3 regions of the Kitasatospora acidiphila genome follow, and region 3 is predicted to be linked to each of the others. Evidence: riboswitches for the same ligand, from Rfam matches in the RefSeq annotation. Region 3 holds a riboswitch; each other region holds the start of a gene.
The links. A riboswitch is a leader RNA that binds a small molecule or an ion and turns the genes downstream of it on or off. The one in region 3 is predicted to bind cyclic di-AMP.

Region 1 (6,134 bases), 6.6 Mb from region 3:
TGACGGTGGCTCGGGGATCAGGCGACCAGGTGGTCGAACTCCCCGTCCTTGACACCCAGCAGCAGCGCCTCGATCTCGTCCCGGGTGTAGATGAGGGCCGGGCCGTCCGGGAAGCGCGAGTTGCGCATGGCGACGGCGCCACCATCGAGGGCCGCCAGCTCCACGCAGTTGCCCTTGGAGTTGCTGTGGCGACTCTTCTGCCAGACCACGCCTTCGAGGTCTGCCGCGGGCATGCCGTTGTACGTGTGGTGCATCGAATTCTCCCAAGAGCTGGAGTGCTCATAGCGCTCGGCGCCCGACCGCTCCGGCCGCCGGCCGCCTCCGGCTCGTACGGGCAGGGCGAATGCCTTACTTGTCGTGATGATAACGCTAATGCACGTGCATCGGCATGCGATTTTGCGCGTGCACCGTCAGGAACTTGATGTGACAAACCCTCGCCAAACCGACACAATCCGCCAGACAGAACTGGACATTTGAGGGTGATTCAGCTCTTCGATCGTCACCCCGTGTCAGGGGACGTCCACGACCCTCTGACCGGTTCGGCCATTGACAGGCCCATTCCACGGTCGAGTTCGCATCCGAACCCTCACACTCCGTCACATCAATGGAACGAGAGGCCGGTTTTCCGGACGCCGGGCCTGGCCATCGGCGGAGCGGAGCCGGACGGCGGGCAATCGACCGGCAGCCCGATGCGGACTGATCACGCGTATGTCCTACGATTCTGCGCCATGAGCACTGCAGCCATCCCGGGCGCACAACTGCCCGTCCGCACGCCAGGCTCCCGAGCACGGGGGCGCCACCGCCGTCCCGAGCGCCCCGAGGTCCCGGTCGGCGCGGCGCCGCTGGTCCTCGCGGTGCCGGCCGAGGCGACGCCCGAGGCGGTGGCGGTGGTCGACGAGCTGATCTCGGTGATCCGCGGCGAACAGCCCGGCATCGAAATGCTGGCCGGCTGGCTGCCGACCACGGCCGCCGAGCCGGCGGCCCAGCAGGAGCGAGACGAGCAGGACGCTCCCCAGGCACAGCCGGGCCACGCCGCCCCCACCGTGGCCGACCTGGTGGCCCGGGCCGCCGAGCTGGGCCTGCCCGCCCCGGTGCTGGTGCCGCTGGTCACCGGACCGCATGACTTCCTGGCCGGGCTGCACCAGCTCGCCGCCGAGACCGGGGCGCAGGTGACCGAGCCGCTCGGCCCGCACCCGCTGCTGGCCGAGGCGGTGCACGTGCGGCTCTCCGAGGCCGGCCTGGCCCGCGCCGACCGCGCCCGCCTGTTCGCCATCGCCACGGCCGCCGACGGCGTGGTGCTGACCACCGTGGGCGGCGAGGAGGCCGCCGCGGCGGCCGGCGTCACCGGCGTGCTGCTCGCGGCCCGGCTGGCGGTGCCGGTGGTGGCCGCCGCCCTGGACGTGCCCGGCTCGGTGGCCGGCGCCGTCGAGCACCTGCGGGCCACCGGCTCGCAGCGGCCCGCCCTGGCCCCGCTGGTGATCGGCCCCGAGGTGAGCGGCGAGGCGCTGCTGGCCGCCGCCGAGGAGACCGGCTGCCCGAGCGCCGCGCCGATCGGCGCCTACCCGACGGTCGGTCAGCTGATCGCCTCGGTGTACCTGGCCGCGCTGCCCGAGCCCGCCGAGCCCGACCCGGTCACGGAGGGCCCGCAGCTCCCCGCACAGCCCGCTGGAGAGGCTTCTGAGGAGGCCTGAGCCCCCGCAGTCCGGCTGGCCCCGTTCACGTCCCCCTGGGACGCGGACGGGGCCTTTCGCATGCCCGGACACCCGCCGACACCCGCCGGCCCCACTGGCAGGGGCTCAGTTCGTGGGCATGCCTTCACAAGGTTCGTCAATCTGCCCGTATCTGTCCGTTTTGACCCTTCTAGCACCCCGTCAGGCCGCCGGTCTCGAATTGGTAACGAGTACCTGTCAGAGCACCTTCAAGTCCCTTGGAAGTTGCCGGGAAAGCCTCCTGCGAGGGCCTCGGATTTTGAACGGCCCATCAGCCTGAAAGAGCGGCAACTTCGCTGGCGAACAACCCAGTTGCCGGTTCCCGACCCAACACTCCATCAGCTACCGGCACATCGCGATCTTGAAGGTCAAGTGAATACTGTGTGATGTCACTCACAGCTGTTTGCGATTCCTTCTTATGTCTGTCTAACGTGCTCCCCGTTCGTGGTCACACGGACCCAGCAGACCGGACGCCGAGTCCTGCCACCGACCCTGCTGGCGGCGCGAAAACGCAACCACGGCAGGAGCGGGGGACCCAGGTAAGCCGCCCCGGGAGACCGGGGCTTGGGGTGAAGCCGTGCACGCACGGCCGGGCAACTCCAGCCCGAATCCGACAGCTCACCTCGTAGGCGTAGGAGAGGAACGCGTCTTCATGCTGCCCACGACTGGCACGAACCGTCCCCGCAACGCCAAGCGCGCGATTGCCGCCACCGGCCTGCTCGGCCTGGGCCTGGCCCTGCCGTGCATCACCGCCACCACCGCCTCCGCCGCGCCGGTCTCGGTGTGGGACAAGGTCGCCGCCTGCGAGAGCACCAACAACTGGAGCATCAACACCGGCAACGGCTTCTACGGCGGCCTGCAGTTCACCTCCTCCACCTGGGCGGCCTACGGCGGCACCCAGTACGCCCCGCAGGCCAACCTGGCCACCAAGGACCAGCAGATCGCCGTCGCCGAGAAGGTGCTCGCCGACCAGGGCCCCGGCGCCTGGCCGGTCTGCTCCATCCAGGCGGGCCTGACCGCCGGCGGCGCCCCGGCGCAGGTCGACACCGGCGCCGGCAGCACCAGCAGCACCCCGGCGCCGACCCCCGCCGCCCCGGCTGCCCCCGCCGCCCCGGCGCAGCAGCAGGCTCCGGCGCCGAAGGCCGCCCCGGCGCAGCACGCCGACCGCGAGACCTACACCGTGGTGCCCGGCGACTGGCTGTCCACCATCGCCCAGAAGCACAACGTGGACGGCGGCTGGCAGAAGCTCTACGACCTCAACAAGTCGGTGCTGACCCAGGGCCCGAACTGGATCTACCCGGGCGAGAAGCTCGACCTCGGCACGGTCGCCGTGGCCACCCCCGCGGCGCCCGCCAAGAACGCTGACGACTCCTCGGACGCCGCCACCCCGGCCCCGGCCTCGCTCCCGGCCCGCACCACCAGCCTGCAGAGCAGCTCCACCAGCACCCAGAGCGCCACCGGTGCCTTCGCCGCCGCGGTCAGCTTCGCGGAGTCCAAGGTCGGCCAGGCCTACGTCTGGGGCGGCAGCAGCAACGGCGGTTGGGACTGCTCCGGCCTGACCCAGGCCGCGATGGCCCAGGCCGGCGTCTCCATCCCGCGCATCGCCGCCGACCAGGCCGCCGCCTCCACCCGGGTGTCGCTGGCCAGCCTGCAGCCGGGCGACCTGCTCTTCTGGTCCAGCAACGGCAGCGACTCCGGCGTCTACCACGTGGGCCTGTACGTGGGCGGCGGCAAGTTCGTGGAGGCCGCCAACCCGAGCGCCGGCGTGAAGTACGAGACCATCTCGAACTACACCCCGGACTTCGCCGGCCGGGTCTGACCCGCCGCACCGCCGGCGGGCCCCGACCCGCCGCGCACCGAAAGCAGCCGAGGGCCGCCTCCCGCACGTGGGGCGGCCCTCGGCCGTCCCGGTCGGGCCCTGGCAGGGCGCGGCGCCACGCGGCATGCTGAGGGCTCCGGCAGACCCGAGGAGAACCCGTGCCCAAGCCCAAGGTGACCGTCAGCCTGGACGCCGATCTGGCCATCGACGTGATGATGCTCAGCGGCGCCGGCAATCCGCAGGACGCGGTCGAACTGATCGTCCGTGACTATCTGGCGCGCTCCCGGCGGACCGAGGCCCGCACCGGGGAGGCCGACGATGCCGGCCGGCTCACCCACGAGCGGCGCAGCGACGCCGAGAGCGGCTGACCGGCCGACCAGCTGACCGGCCGAGCGGCCGACCGCCCGCCCGCGGAACGCGAAGTGCCGCCGACCCCGAAGGGCCGGCGGCACCCGCTGAGCGGCACTGAGATGGACTCTTATCGCGGCCGGGCTCCGGTGGAGCCGCGCATCACCAGCTCCGGCTGGAACATGAACTCGGTCCGCTGGGTGGACTGGCCGCCGACCTCCTCGAGGAGCGCGTCCACCGCGGCGGTGGCCATCGCCTCCACCGGCTGGCGGATGGTGGTGAGCGGCGGCTCGGTGAAGGCGATCAGCGGCGAGTCGTCGAAGCCGACCACCGAGACGTCTCCCGGCACGCTCAGCCCGCGCTGGCGCACCGCCCGGATCGCGCCCAGCGCCATCATGTCGCTGCCGCAGACGATCGCGGTGCAGCCCTGGTCGAGCAGCGCGCCGGCGGCCGCGTGCCCGCCCTCCACGCTGAACAGGGTGGAGTGCACCAGCTGCTCGGCCTCCTCGGCGGCGACCCCGAGCACCGACCGCATCGCGGCGGTGAAGCCCTCGATCTTGCGCTGCACCGGCACGAAGCGGCGCTGCCCGACCGCCAGGCCGATCCGCTCGTGCCCGAGCTCGGCCAGGTGCTGCACCGCCATCCACATCGCGGCCCGGTCGTCCGGCGAGATGAACGGCGCGGCGATCTTCTCGCTGTAGCCGTTGATCAGCACGAACGGCACCTGGCGGCCCGTCAGTTTGGCGTACCGGTCGTGGTCGGCGGTGGTGTCGGCGTGCAGCCCGGAGACGAAGACGATGCCCGCGACCTGGCGGTCCACCAGCATCTCGACCAGTTCGTCCTCGGTGGACCCGCCGGGGGTCTGGGTGCAGAGCACCGGGGTGTAGCCGTGCCGGCTGAGCACCTGCTCGATCACCTGGGCCAGTGCCGGGAAGATCGGGTTGCTCAGCTCCGGGGTGATCAGCCCGATCAGCCCGGCGCTGCGCTGGCGCAGCCGGGTCGGCCGCTCGTAGCCGAGCACGTCGAGAGCCGCCAGCACGGTCTGGCGGGTGGTCGCGGAGACACCCGCCTTGCCGTTGAGGACGCGGCTGACGGTGGCCTCACTGACCCCAGCCTGCGCCGCGATGTCCGAGAGTCGCGCCGTAGTCACGAGCCCAGAGCCTATTGCAACCATGTCACACCGCCCACCAGCTGGTGCTGTCCGCGGGCAGCACACCCGGCTGCCGGTCCTCGACGGAGCTCAGCAGCAGCGTCCCCGGGACCATCAACTCCACTGGCTGGCCTGTGGTGTTGACGGTGCAGACGAAGTCGCCCCGACGGAACATCAGCACCCCGGCCGGGGCGTCCAGCCACTGGACCCGGTCGCCCGCACCCAGCTCCGGCCGCTGCCGGCGGATCGCCAGCGCGCTGCGGTAGAGCTCCAGGGTGGAGCTCGGGTCGCCGGTCTGCGCCTCGACGCTCAACGCGGCCCACTCGGCGGGCTGCGGCAGCCAGCTCGGGCCCTGGGCCACCGGCCCGAAGCCGTAGGGCGCCGCGTCACCGGACCACGGGATCGGCACCCGGCAGCCGTCGCGGAACCCGTCCTGGCCGCTGGCGCGGAAGAAGGAGGGGTCCTGGCGGACCTCGTCGGGCAGGTCGGTGACGTCCGGCAGGCCGAGCTCCTCACCCTGGTAGAGGTAGGCGGAGCCGGGCAGCGCCAGCATCAGCAGGGTGGCGGCGCGGGCCCGGCGCAGGCCCAGTTCGCGGTCGCCGGGGGTGCGCAGCTGGGTGCCGCCGGGCGGGTTGCCGAACCGGGTGGCGTGCCGGGTGACGTCGTGGTTGGAGAGCACCCAGGTGGTGGGCGCGCCGACCGGGCGCATCGCGTCCAGCGAGGCGTCGATCACCTCGCGCAGCCCGGCCGCGTCCCAGTAGGTCGACAGGTACTGGAAGTTGAAGGCCTGGTGCATCTCGTCGGGGCGCACGTAGTTGGCGGTGCGCTCGACGGTGGGGGTCCAGGCCTCGGCGACCAGGATCCGCTCGCCCGGGTACTCGTCGAGGATCTTCCGCCAGGCGCGGTAGATCTCGTGCACGCCGTCCTGGTCGAAGAACGGCATCACGTCGTTGCCGAGCAGCTTGAGCTGGTCGTGGGTGCCGAGGTCGGGCAGGCCGGGGGCCTTGACCAGGCCGTGCGCGACGTCGACCCGGAAGCCGTCGACGCCCATGTCCAGCCAGAACCGCAGGATCGAGCGGAACTCGTCGGCGACCGCGGGGCTGTCCCA
Region 2 (6,134 bases), 2.9 Mb from region 3:
CGTACGCGGCCAAGCTGGTCTCCCGGGTGCGGCGCGCGGACTTCACCGGGGTGCCGGACGCGCCCTACGAGCTGCCGGCCGAGCTGACCGAGGAGAGCGCGGGCGCCCTGCTGCTGGCCGTGGTGCAGCGGGCGCACGACGCCAGGGTGGATCCGGACGCGGCGCTGCGGCGCGCCGCGCGCGGCTACCGGGCGGCCGTGCGGGCCGCGGAGGGCCTGGCCGACTGAGCGGGACGGGTCAGGCCGCGGTGCGCCTGACCGGCTCCCGCTGCGGCGGCAGCAGTTCGCCGATCGCCTCGCTCAGCGGGTAGAGCAGCTCGGCCAGCCGGTCCAGGTCGCCGGGGAGGTCGGCCAGGGTGACGATCCGCTCGCCGTCCGGGCCGGCCACGCAGAACAGGTCGATCCGGCCCAGGTGCTTCTCGCAGGTGTCGACCAGGGCGGCGATGTCGCTGGGCTGGTGGATGTCCGAGGAGACACCGACCACCGGGCAGCCGGTGCGGTCCAGGGCGGCGGCCAGGTCCTCGGCGACGCCGACCCGGGGGTGCGCCAGCAGCAGACCGGTGGCTCCCGCTGCGGCGAACCGGCGGGCCGGCGCGTCGCCGTCGCCGCCGTCGAGCACCGCGATGACCACCACTTGCCCGGCTACTCGCATGGCCTGACTCCTCTCCGTGGGCACCACCGCACTGTGGCCCACCCATTAATCGGGGATCGTAGGCTTCGCCTGACCCTCCGCAACAGGGATTACCCGGCAGGTGACCAGACTCACTCCCACTTGGGAACGGATACGGTCAAGACATGCCCAACCAGCCGCCCGCCCCGATGCCGCCCCTGTTCACCTGGGAGTTCGCCGCCGATCCCTACCCGGCGTACGCCTGGCTGCGGGAGCACGCCCCGGTGCACCGCACCACGCTGCCCAGCGGGGTGGACGCCTGGCTGGTGACGCGGTATGCGGACGCCCGGCAGGCGCTGGCCGACAGCCGGCTCTCCAAGAACCCGGCGCACCACAGTGAGCAGGCGCACCGCACCGGTCGGGTCGGCATCCCGGGGGAGCGGCAGGCCGATCTGATGACCCACCTGCTGAACATCGACCCGCCGGACCACACCCGGCTGCGGCGGCTGGTCTCCAAGGCGTTCACCCCGCGCCGGGTGGCCGAGTTCGAGCCCCGGGTGCAGCGCCTGACCGACCGGCTGATCGACACCTTCGCGGCGCGCGGCTCGGCCGATCTGATCCACGAGTTCGCGTTCCCGCTGCCGATCTACGCGATCTGCGACCTGCTGGGGGTGCCGGCCGAGGACCAGGACGACTTCCGTGACTGGGCCGGGATGATGATCCGCCACGGCGGTGGTCCGCGCGGCGGCGTGGCCCGGGCGGTCAAGAAGATGCGCGCCTATCTGCTGGAGCTGATCCACCGCAAGCGCGGGGGGGAGTTGGGCGAGGACCTGATCTCCGGTCTGATCCGGGCGAGCGACCACGGCGAGCACCTGACCGAGAACGAGGCCGCCGCCATGGCCTTCATCCTGCTGTTCGCCGGCTTCGAGACGACCGTCAACCTGATCGGCAACGGCGTCTTCGCGCTGCTGAACCACCCGGAGCAGCGGGCCCGCCTGCAGGCCTCGGTGGCGGCCGGGGAGACCGGGCTGCTGACCACCGCGGTCGAGGAACTGCTGCGCTACGACGGCCCGGTGGAGCTGGCCACCTGGCGGTTCGCCACCTCGCCGCTGAGCATCGGCGGGGTGGACATCCCGGTCGGCGATCCGGTGCTGGTGGTGCTGGCCGCGGCCGATCGCGACCCGGCCAGGTTCGACCAGCCGGACACCATGGACCTGGCCCGCCGGGACAATCCGCACCTGGGGTTCGGGCACGGCATCCACTACTGCATCGGCGCGCCGCTGGCCCGGCTGGAGGGCCAGCGGGCGCTGGCCACGCTGCTGACCCGGCTTCCGGACCTGCGACTCGCCGCCGAGCCGGGGGAGTTGCGCTGGCGCGGCGGTCTGATCATGCGCGGACTGCGCGAACTGCCGGTTTCGTTCACGCCCGAAAAGCCCGCGGACGCAGTCGAAAACTGAGTGTGCGCCAACTCCCGCCGTTGTGACGGCGCGTCGGAAGCATCGGTGCAGTCATGGTCTGAATGCGGATCAAATCGGTCAAACCTGACCGGTTGGTAGGCGATGCATGACGCACCGTAATTTCCGCGTGATGTGGGCGATATGAGCTTGTGATTGGTCAGTAGATCTGCTTACTCTCCCAGGAGTTCGCGTAGGCGAACCCCGCACGCGAGTACGCCGAATCCTGCCCATCGCGTCGCCGGGACACCTGACCACCAGGGGGCAGGGGCGGGGGACCCAGGTTTTTCTGCCGTCTCCCACGGCTAGGGGTGAAGCCGACCGCCGGAGCGATCCGAGCGGGCGGCCGGGCCAACCTCACCGGTCCGAACCCGACAGCTCACCTCGCAGGCGTGCGGAGAGGGACGTCTCAATGCTGTTTGGCACCGGCCGCCATCGTCGCCGTACCACCGCAGAGAAGGCCATCGCCGTAGCCGGCTTGGCAGGCGCGGGAGTTGCGATGCCGCTGCTCACCGCGACCGGCGCGCACGCCGCCCCGGTCTCCGTGTGGGACGGCGTGGCGAACTGCGAGAGCACCAGCAACTGGTCGATCAACACCGGCAACGGCTTCTACGGCGGGCTGCAGTTCACCAACTCGACCTGGGCCGCGTACGGCGGCACCCAGTACGCCCCGCGGGCCGACCTGGCCAGCAAGGACCAGCAGATCGCGGTCGCCGAGCGGGTGCTGGCCTCGCAGGGGCCGGGCGCCTGGCCGGTCTGCTCGGTCAAGGCCGGGCTGACCCAGGGCGGCGCCCCGGCCTCCGCGAACCCCGGCGGCGGCGCGGCCGCCTCCCGGTCCGCCGAGCGGTCGGCCCAGCCCCAGCAGGCCAAGCCGCAGCAGGCCCAGCCCAGGTCGGCCGCCCCGCAGCACCGGTCGACCCCGAAGCCGGCCCAGCCGAAGCCGGCCCCGCAGCCCGCCGAGCCGTCCACGGCCGGTGCCCACGAGTACACCGTCCGGCCCGGCGACACGCTCTCCACCATCGCCCAGGGCCAGCAGGTGATCGGCGGCTGGCAGGCGCTCTACCAGGCCAATCACGCGACGGTCGGCCAGGACCCAAACCTGATCTTCCCCGGCCAGACGCTCCACCTCGGCTGACCCGCCGACGCCCGGCCCCCGGGGCCGCCGCACCGGCGGCGGCCCCGGACCGGGGCGGACGGGCATTCAGGTGAACTACCGACAGGTAGCAGAACCACACCGTGAGACGGGAGCCAGGTCCCGGTCTCCGGTCGGGCCGGTGCGGTTAGGCTCTGGTCGTAAGGCCCCCGTCCTCCCGCTGTCCCCAGGACCGCTTCCGCAAGGAGATGCATAGTGCCGTCCATCGATGTCGTCGTCGCACGCGAGATCCTCGACTCCCGCGGCAACCCCACGGTCGAGGTCGAGGTCGGCCTCGACGACGGCAGCACCGGCCGTGCCGCCGTCCCGTCCGGCGCCTCCACCGGAGCCTTCGAGGCGCTGGAGCTGCGTGACGGTGACAAGAACCGCTACGGCGGCAAGGGCGTGGAGAAGGCCGTCCTCGCCGTCATCGAGCAGATCGGCCCGGAGCTGGTCGGCTACGACGCCACCGAGCAGCGGCTGATCGACCAGGCGATGCTCGACCTGGACGCCACCCCGGACAAGTCCTCGCTCGGCGCCAACGCCATCCTCGGCGTCTCGCTGGCCGTGGCGCACGCCGCCTCCGAGGCCTCGGACCTGCCGCTCTTCCGCTACCTGGGCGGCCCGAACGCGCACGTCCTGCCGGTCCCGATGATGAACATCCTCAACGGCGGCGCGCACGCCGACTCCAACGTGGACATCCAGGAGTTCATGATCGCGCCGATCGGCGCCGAGTCGTTCTCCGAGGCGCTGCGCTGGGGTGCCGAGGTCTACCACACCCTCAAGGCGGTGCTGAAGGAGCGCGGCCTGTCCACCGGCCTGGGCGACGAGGGCGGCTTCGCCCCGAACCTGGAGACCAACCGCGCCGCGCTGGACCTCATCACCGAGGCCATCAAGCAGGCCGGCTACGTGCCGGGCAAGGACATCGCGCTGGCCCTGGACGTCGCCGCCACCGAGTTCTACAAGGACGGCGCCTACCAGTTCGAGGGCAAGTCGCTGTCGGCCGCCGAGCTGATCGACTACTACGCCGACCTGGTCGACTCCTACCCGCTGGTCTCCATCGAGGACCCGCTGAACGAGGAGGACTGGGAGGGCTGGAAGGCCATCACCGACAAGCTCGGCAGCAAGGTCCAGCTGGTCGGTGACGACCTGTTCGTCACCAACCCGGAGCGCCTGGCCCGGGGCATCGAGACCGGCACCGCCAACGCGCTGCTGGTGAAGGTGAACCAGATCGGTTCGCTGACCGAGACCCTGGACGCCGTCGAGCTGGCCCAGCGCAACGGCTACCGCTGCATGATGTCGCACCGCTCGGGCGAGACCGAGGACGTCACCATCGCCGACCTGGCCGTCGCCACCAACTGCGGCCAGATCAAGACCGGTGCCCCGGCCCGCTCGGACCGCGTCGCCAAGTACAACCAGCTGCTGCGCATCGAGGAGATCCTCGACGACGCCGCCGAGTACGCGGGCCGCGCCGCGTTCCCGCGCTTCCGCTCTGCGGAGTAAAAGGCACAGTCGCTCCGCCGAGCAGTAGGCCGAGCAAGTTCGAGGGCTGACGAACTCGGCAAATGACCGGTGCCCCGGCCGCCACCGCTTAGGGTGGGGCCGGGGCACCGGCGCGACGGAGGGGCGAGGAGTTCATGGCAGCGTGGAAGTTCCCGGGGCGGCCGCGGTTCACCAGCCGGGCCACCGTGCTGGTGCTGGTGCTCTGCTCGCTGGTGGCGATCCTGGCCTATCCGGCACGTCAGTTCATCAACCAGCGGGACGAGATCGCCGCCCAGCGGGTCAAGGCCGAGCAGGCCAAGAACGCGGTGCAGCAGCTGACCGCCGAGAAGGCCCGCTGGCAGGACCCGGAGTTCGTCAAGGCCCAGGCCCGGCAGCGGCTGCACTACGCGATGCCCGGCGAGACCCCGTTCACCGCCGTCGACCCCACCCCGGGGCCCGGCGCCACCCAGCCGTCCGGCACCGGCTCCGGGCCGGCCGCCAAGGCCCTCCCCTGGTACACCACCGTCTGGAACTCGGTGGACGCCGCCGCCTCACCCTCCCCTGCCCCCGCTCCGTGAAGACCTGATGAGCCATGAGTACTGAGAACCAGCCCGTCGCGGACCGCGACCTCGCCGCCGTGGCGGCCCAGCTCGGCCGGGTGCCGCGCGGCACCCGTGCCGTCGCGCACCGCTGCCCGTGCGGCAACCCCGATGTGGTGGAGACCGCGCCCCGGCTGCCGGACGGCACGCCGTTCCCCACCCTCTACTACCTGACCTGCCCCAAGGCCGCCTCGCTGATCGGCACCCTGGAGGCGGACGGCGTGATGAAGGAGCAGACCGCCCGGCTGGCCGAGGACCCGGAGCTGGCGGCCGCCTACCAGAAGGCGCACGAGGACTACATCGCCCGCCGGGACGCCATCGAGGTGCTGGAGGGCTTCCCGTCGGCCGGTGGCATGCCGGACCGGGTGAAGTGCCTGCACGTGCTGGTCGGCCACTCGCTGGCGGCCGGCGAGGGCGTCAACCCGCTGGGTGACGAGGCGCTGGCGATGCTGCCCGAGTGGTGGCGCAAGGGCTCCTGCGTCACCGAGGAGCAGATCCAGACCGGCGTCGAGGCGCTGCGGCACCAGCGCGAGGAGGCCGAGGACCACGCCGAGGTGATCGCCGCCAAGGAGCGCAAGACGGCCGAGCGGGCCGCCAAGCGGGCCGCCGCCGAGTCGGAGCAGGACGGGCCGGAGCAGGACGGTTCGGAGCAGCCCGAGGAGGGCCGGTGAGCAGCATCCGGGTGGCCGCGGTCGACTGCGGCACCAACTCGATCCGCCTGCTGATCGCCGACATCGACCCGCAGGCCGGGCGGGCCGTCGACCTGGACCGCCGGATGCTCATCGTGCGGCTCGGCCAGGACGTGGACCGCACCGGGCGGTTGGCGCCCGAGGCGCTGGAGCGCACCTTCGCGGCCTG
Region 3 (6,134 bases):
ACGCCCTAGTCGCCGGTCCGCTGCGGCGGGAGGTGCAGGTAGGCGGCCCGGCCGGTGTCCCGGGCGCGGGCCACGGCCTCGACCAGGGCGAGTCGGGGTGGGGTGAGCACGGTGCGCCACTCACTGAGTGGGCGGACGGCGAACTCGGTGTGCTCGGCCGGGTCGAGGGCGAGGCCGGCCAACTGCTCGGCCGTGAGGGTGCCGCCGTCGAAGACCACCCCGACCTTGAACGGCCACTCGCCCGCGGCCGCCACGAAGAGCAGGGCGAGCAGCGGCGGGGCAGGCTGGGTCGGCAGCAGCAGACCGGTCTCCTCGCGGACCTCCCGGCGGGCGCTGTCCCACGGGTCGCTGCCGAACTCCAGGTTGCCCCCGGCGAATTGCCACACGTCCGGGTCGTAGACGGACTTCAGCAGCAGTGGGTGTCCGTCGCCGTCGGTGAAGTGCACGGCAGCGAACACGATGCCGTGCGGCAGGGTGCGCAGATGGTCGGCGAGCGGCAGTTGGGCCATCGCGGATCCTTTCGGCGGGTGGTCTGTGCTCAGTCCTCGGAGTGGTCGCCGTCCAGGTAGACCCAGGCGCCGTCGTGGCGGACGAAGCGGCTGTTCTCGTGCAGACTGCCGGACCGGCCGCGCTCGCGGAAGTGGGCGCGGAACTCCACCGTGCCGGCGGTGTGGAACGGGCCGCCCTCGGTGCTGCCCAGGATCTCCAGCCGCTCCCAGCTGAGCCCGGGGTCGAGGTCGAGCTCGGCCGGGCGGGTGTCGGGGTGCCAACTGCGCAGCAGATAGGCGATGTCCCGGACCGCGAAGGCGCTGTAGCGCGAGCGCATCAGCTGCTCGGCGGTGGCGGCCTGGGCGAGGCCGCGGTGCAGCTTGCCGCAGCAGTCGGCGTAGGCGGCGGACAGACCGCAGGGGCAGGTGGTGGGCTGGGCGGCTGGCTTGGCGGCGGTGCGTCGGGACATGACTCCATTGTGACGGGCCGTGGGGAGTGCACTCGCACAGCCCATGGCCCACAGCCCGTCAGATGATCAGAGGAGGAGGCTGATCAGGGGAACTGGAGGTGCTGGCCCGGGAGGATCAGGTTCGGGTCGGCACCGACCACGTCGGCGTTGTGCTGGTAGAACTGCTGCCAGCCGTCCAGGTGGTGGGTGTAGGCGATCTCCGAGAGGCAGTCGCCGGGCTGCACCGTGTAGCCGCCGGTGGTGGGCAGCGCGGTGGTGGGCGTGCCGGGCGCCTGGGTGCCGGGCGGCGCGGGCTGCGGCGTGCCGGTCTGCTGCGGGGGCGCGGCGGGTGCAGCGGGCGCCGGTACGGCGGCGGACGGCCCGGTGGGCGCCGCGGCGGTGCTGGGGGCTGCCGGGGCGGGGGTGCCGGCCTGGGCCGGGGTGCTGGGGGCGGTGGTGGCCGTCGGGGCGCCCGCAGTGGCGGGGGTGCTCGGGGTTGCCGGGGCGCTCGGGGCGGCGTTGCCGGGTGCGGCGGGCGCCGGGGTGGCCGGGCTCGCGGGCGCTGCGGGGTTCGTCCACGCGGGCGGGGCCGCCGAAGCGCCGGGCAGGCCGGGCGCGCCGGGCAGGCTGGGCGTGCCCGGGGAGGTCGGTGTGCCCGGCGTGGCGGGCGTGCTCGGTGCGGCGCTCGGCGCGTTCGGCGCGCTCACCGGAGGAGTCGCCGGAGCACCCGGCGTGCTGGGCGTACCGGGGCCGCCCTGCGAGTTGCCCGGCGCCGTCAGACCGGCCGTGACCGCGCACTGCCCCCAGGTACCCGGCCCCCGGTCCTCGAACAGCGCCTCGGCCACCTCGATCTGCTGCTGGCGGGTGGCGTGCGAGGGCTCGGCGCCGTACTCGTCGCCGCCGTAGTGGTCCCACTGGCGCTGGGTGAGGTGGAGCCCGCCGTAGTAGCCGTTGCCGGTGTCCATGGTCCAGGTGCTGCCGGTCTCGCACTGGGCGACGGCGTCCCAGGTGCTGGCCGGGGCGGCGTGCGCGCCGGTGGCGGCGAGCAGCGGCAGCGCCAGCCCGGCGCCCGCCACGGTGGCCGCCGCGACGGCCCGTTCGGTCTGGGTCGGGCGGCGATGGCGGCCAGGGCCGGTGAAGACCATGGGTCTGTTTCCTCTCCGCACGCCTGCGAGGTGAGCTGTCGGGTTCGGGCCGGGAGGTTGGCCCGGCCGCCCGACCGGACGGATCCGGTGGGCGGCTTCACCCCTAGCCGCGCGGGACGGCACTGAACCTGGGTCCCCCGCTCCTGCCCTGACGTGGTGTGGTGGTCTGGATCCCGGGCGCGGTGGGCAGGACTAGGCGTGCCGCGCTCGGGTGCCGGCAGATGCCGGCTGGCAGGCAGACTAGACGGATCATCATCGTGGTAACAACCCCGCATCGTGGACATCACACGCTCATCACGTGGAGTCTTGGACATGCTGTGCAGGATGTACTGGGACAGCGGAGGCCGCGTGGATCGTTGATGCCCGAGGTCGACCCGCTGGTTGCCGTCCAGTTCGTGTCGAGACTGTGTCGAGTTCATGTCGAGGAGCGGAGGAGAGGTCTGATGGCCGACGAAGCCAGGATGCGTGAGCTGTTCGCATCGGGGAAGCGCGGTGTGCTGGTCACCATCAAGCGGGACGGGCGCCCGCAGATGTCCAATGTCTTCTATGTCTACGATCAGGAGCAGGGCTTGATCCGGGTCTCGGTCACCGCGGATCGCGCCAAGGCCAAGAACGCGGCCCGTGACCCGCGCGTCAGCCTCCATGTGGCCAGCCCGGACTTCTTCACCTGGGCGGTCGCCGAGGGCACGGCCGAGCTGACGCCCGTCGCCCAGGCGCCGGATGACGACACGGTGGCGCAGCTGGTCGACTACTACCGGGCCGGGGTCGGTGAGCACCCCGACTGGGCGGAGTTCCGCGCAGCGATGGTCGAGGAGCGCCGCCAGCTGCTGACGCTGCGGGTCGAGCGGTTCTACGGGCAGACGCCCTGACGCTGACGAACCGGGGTGCCGCCGACTGCGCCAAGCGCAGACGGCGGCGCCCCGGCGCGCGGCCCTGGCAGCCGAGCGCCTCGTGCCCCGGGGCTCAATCGAGCGCCACCTGCCCCAGCGCCCCATGCTCCCTGGCTCAACCGTGCGCCACGTGCGCCCCCGCCCTCAGCCCAGCGCCTCGCGGCTGAGGGCGAGCGTGGTCTCGATGGCCTTCACATAACCCGCGTGCATCCGGTCCGCCACGGCGTCCTCATCGGGGCCGCCGCCGAGGTCCACCTCGGCCCGGAAGGTGAGCAGCAGCTCGCCGTCGGCGCCCTCCTCGATGTCGTTGTGGATCACCCAGCGGGCCCGCTCGTCGTCGCGGTAGAAGCTGACCCGGGTCATGGGCTCGAAGACCACCGTCTCGCGCACCCGCTCGCCGTGGAAGACCACCTCGCGGACCAGACCGTTCGCCGTCCGCTCCAGCACCCGGCACTCGTCCATCGCGGCCACGAACGGCACGGCGTTCTCCGCCTTGCGGACCAGGCCGGCCCAGATCGCCGCACGGTCCAACGCGGTCCGGTCGCCGCGCTGCGGGTCGTTGGCTCGCACACTCGCACTGATGGCGCGCATGACTGGCTCCCCCTTCGTCTGCCGGAACCCGGCTTGTGGCCTCTCGTGGCCGATTGCTTGTACGGCCAAGTAAATCCCCAAACCGCCCTCAGAACAAGGGGGTATCGAATAAGAGCGCCAGGCGATTGGGCGTACAATCAACGGGTGCCTGCCATACGAGACACCACAAGTCATGCGATCGCCCGGGTCTCCCGCCTGCATCGCGCCGCGGCGGAGCGGTTGCTGCGCCGCTCCGGTCTGCATGCCGGGCAGGAGCTGCTGATGATGCTGCTCTGGGATCACGGGCCGCTGCCGCAGGGCGAGTTGATCGAGCAGCTGGGCCTGGACGCCTCCACGGTGACCAGGATGGTGCAGCGGCTTGAGCAGTCCGGCTTCGTGCGCCGCAGCCGCAGCGCGACCGATCGCCGCGCCGTCATCGTGGCGCCGACGGCGGCGGCGCAGGCGTTGCGCGAGCAGGTCGGCGAGATCTGGGGCGAGCTGGAGGGGGTGACCCTGGCGGGCCTCTCGGCAGCCGAACAGGGGGAGCTGGCGCGTCTGTTGAGCCTGGTGGAGCACAATCTGACGTGACGTCGACTCACCGCTGGCGCACCGCCGTCGGCGTCCGACCGAGGCGGCGGGCGTCGCGGCGGGCCCGGCCCGGGGTCGCGCCGACGCCCACCACCCGGTCGTCGTGCACCGCCAGCCAGCAGTCGTCGGGCAGGCCGGGCGCCGCGGTGGCCCGCAGCGCCGCCTCGGCCGGGTTGACCGGCGGCGGGGCGGGCTCGCGGGCGCCGGAGTGCCACTCGGCCCAGCTGCGCTCCCGCCCGCAGCGCTGCCGCCAGTACAGCTGCTGCGCCACGATCAGCGGGCCGAGCGCGGCGAGCAGCGGAAAGCCGGTGGTCAGGACGTGGGTTGCGAAGAGCGCGCTGACCGCGCTGACCACGGCCAGCCCCACCGCGGCGGCCAGCAGTGCGGCCCGGCGGCCGTACGCCTTGGCGGCGGCGAGCGGGAAGAGCACCAGGAGCAGCAGGTCTCCCAGGCCCAGCGAGACCGGCAGCGCGCCGCGGGTGAGCGCCAGTTGCGGGGCGAACGGCTGCCCCTGCACCTCGGCGGCGAACCGCAGGGTGACCGGGGTGAGCGTGGTGGCCACCAGGTCGTAGACCGCCAACACGGCGGCGAGCGCGGCGACATGGGCGGCCCGCATGCCGCTCTGCACCCACAGGTTGGCCACCCCGACGACCGCGATCAGCAGCAGCGCGTCGGTGGCGGCGAGCACCCCGGTGGGGGAAGCGTGCAGGGCGAGGGTGGTGCCGACCGCGGCGGCGGCCAGCAGCCACGCCCAGCGGCCGCCGAGCAGCGGGGCGAGGGTGAACTGCGCGGCGGTGCCCAGCACCACGCCGAAGACCGTCACCACCACGGGAGTCGGCAGCGCGAGATCCAGCAGCGGGGCCAGCACCACACCGACGCAGACCACGGCGACGTCCCCGGCCGTGTGGACGCCGACGGGCGGTCGGGGGATCCGGATCCGGGCCAGGTAGCCGAGCGCGAGGGCGATAGCGACGGCGGTGACGCCGCTGAGCGCGGCCAGGGCGGTGGTGTTCATGAGCGGCCGGCCAGGCGGGTCGGGCGGCTCGGCGACGGGCCGAGGTCCGCGAAGCCGTGCTCGCGCAGATCGGCGCGGAGCGGGACGGTGGGCGGCATGGACTCGCGGTCGTCGTACAGCCGGATCGCGGCCAGCGGCAGGCCGGCGGCGGTGGCGCCGTCCTCCAGGCGCCCGAGCAGGGCGGCCGACGGCAGCCGGCGGACCAGCACGTGCAGCACCGCGCCACCGGGCTCGTCGGTCAGTGCGTATCTGGTGGGCAGCGGCACGTCGGGTTCGGCCTCCAGCAGGTCGAGCAGGTCCCGGGTGGGCAGGACGGCACTGAGCGGGCCACTCCAGCGGCCGACGATGTCCGAGGTGGCCGGCAGCTCGGCCAGCTCGCAGTCGAGCGGCCCGGCGGGCAGCCGGACCAGGTCGCCGGTGGCGTAGCGCAGCAGCAGGGTGCACTCCCGGTACGGCACATACGGCGTGTGCACCAGCATGCCGACGGCGCCGGGCGCGGTCGGCTCCCAGCTCTGCGGATCCAGCACCTCCAGGTGGCCGAACTCGGTGCCGTGGTGCAGATGCCCCTGCGAGCACGGGGCCGCGCCGGCGGGCACCAGCTCGGTCATCAAGTAGGAGTTGGCCACCTGGCCGCCCAGGGTGGCGGCGGCCCGCTCCCGCAGCGGCGTGGAGAGCACTTCGCCGCCGATGCTGATCAGCCGCAGCCCGAAGTCCTCACTGCGCCAGCCGCCGCGCTCGGCTTGCGCCACCAGGGCGGCCAAGTAGGAGGCGGAGGTGGTGAGATGGGTGATCTGCGGGGCCTTGCCGGGCAGGCCGAGCGGGGTGGCCAGCCGGTCGAGCGCGGACTCCGGGTCGATGGTGCCCAGTTGGACGAAGCCGGCGCCGATCCGGGTGACCGACTCCTCGGAGTTCAGCAGGGCCAGGGTGGCGCGCGAGCAGCCCGCGTAGGCCACGGTGTGCTCGGGCCGCAGACCGAGTCCGATGGCCGC

Region 1: another riboswitch for cyclic di-AMP. It lies ahead of E6W39_RS34975 (transglycosylase family protein); the one in region 3 lies ahead of E6W39_RS43415 (LysM peptidoglycan-binding domain-containing protein).
Region 2: another riboswitch for cyclic di-AMP. It lies ahead of E6W39_RS43530 (transglycosylase family protein); the one in region 3 lies ahead of E6W39_RS43415 (LysM peptidoglycan-binding domain-containing protein).

The regions. Positions count from the first base shown of each region.
Region 1 covers NZ_VIGB01000003.1:7,400,999-7,407,132, reverse strand. Annotated here, with positions in the region: gene E6W39_RS43790 (ATP-binding protein) at 1-3, shown strand, start outside; gene E6W39_RS34985 (DUF397 domain-containing protein) at 18-254, opposite strand; gene E6W39_RS34980 (hypothetical protein) at 729-1,691, shown strand; cyclic di-AMP (ydaO/yuaA leader) riboswitch at 2,210-2,354, shown strand; gene E6W39_RS34975 (transglycosylase family protein) at 2,362-3,528, shown strand; gene E6W39_RS34970 (hypothetical protein) at 3,687-3,896, shown strand; gene E6W39_RS34965 (LacI family DNA-binding transcriptional regulator) at 4,007-5,050, opposite strand; gene E6W39_RS34960 (glycoside hydrolase family 13 protein) at 5,052-6,134, opposite strand, start outside.
Region 2 covers NZ_VIGB01000003.1:3,711,094-3,717,227, reverse strand. Annotated here, with positions in the region: gene E6W39_RS17370 (MazG family protein) at 1-227, shown strand, start outside; gene E6W39_RS17365 (SDR family NAD(P)-dependent oxidoreductase) at 238-651, opposite strand; gene E6W39_RS17360 (cytochrome P450 family protein) at 795-2,066, shown strand; cyclic di-AMP (ydaO/yuaA leader) riboswitch at 2,271-2,472, shown strand; gene E6W39_RS43530 (transglycosylase family protein) at 2,563-3,198, shown strand; gene eno (phosphopyruvate hydratase) at 3,412-4,698, shown strand; gene E6W39_RS17345 (FtsB family cell division protein) at 4,833-5,255, shown strand; gene E6W39_RS17340 (DUF501 domain-containing protein) at 5,270-5,947, shown strand; gene E6W39_RS17335 (Ppx/GppA phosphatase family protein) at 5,944-6,134, shown strand, end outside.
Region 3 covers NZ_VIGB01000003.1:850,337-856,470, reverse strand. Annotated here, with positions in the region: gene E6W39_RS04715 (YciI family protein) at 1-124, opposite strand, end outside; gene E6W39_RS04710 (NUDIX domain-containing protein) at 6-509, opposite strand; gene E6W39_RS04705 (YchJ family protein) at 539-958, opposite strand; gene E6W39_RS43415 (LysM peptidoglycan-binding domain-containing protein) at 1,042-2,082, opposite strand; cyclic di-AMP (ydaO/yuaA leader) riboswitch at 2,089-2,251, opposite strand; gene E6W39_RS04695 (PPOX class F420-dependent oxidoreductase) at 2,526-2,951, shown strand; gene E6W39_RS39080 (SRPBCC family protein) at 3,117-3,563, opposite strand; gene E6W39_RS04685 (MarR family winged helix-turn-helix transcriptional regulator) at 3,708-4,130, shown strand; gene E6W39_RS04680 (hypothetical protein) at 4,138-5,145, opposite strand; gene E6W39_RS04675 (AMP-binding protein) at 5,142-6,134, opposite strand, start outside.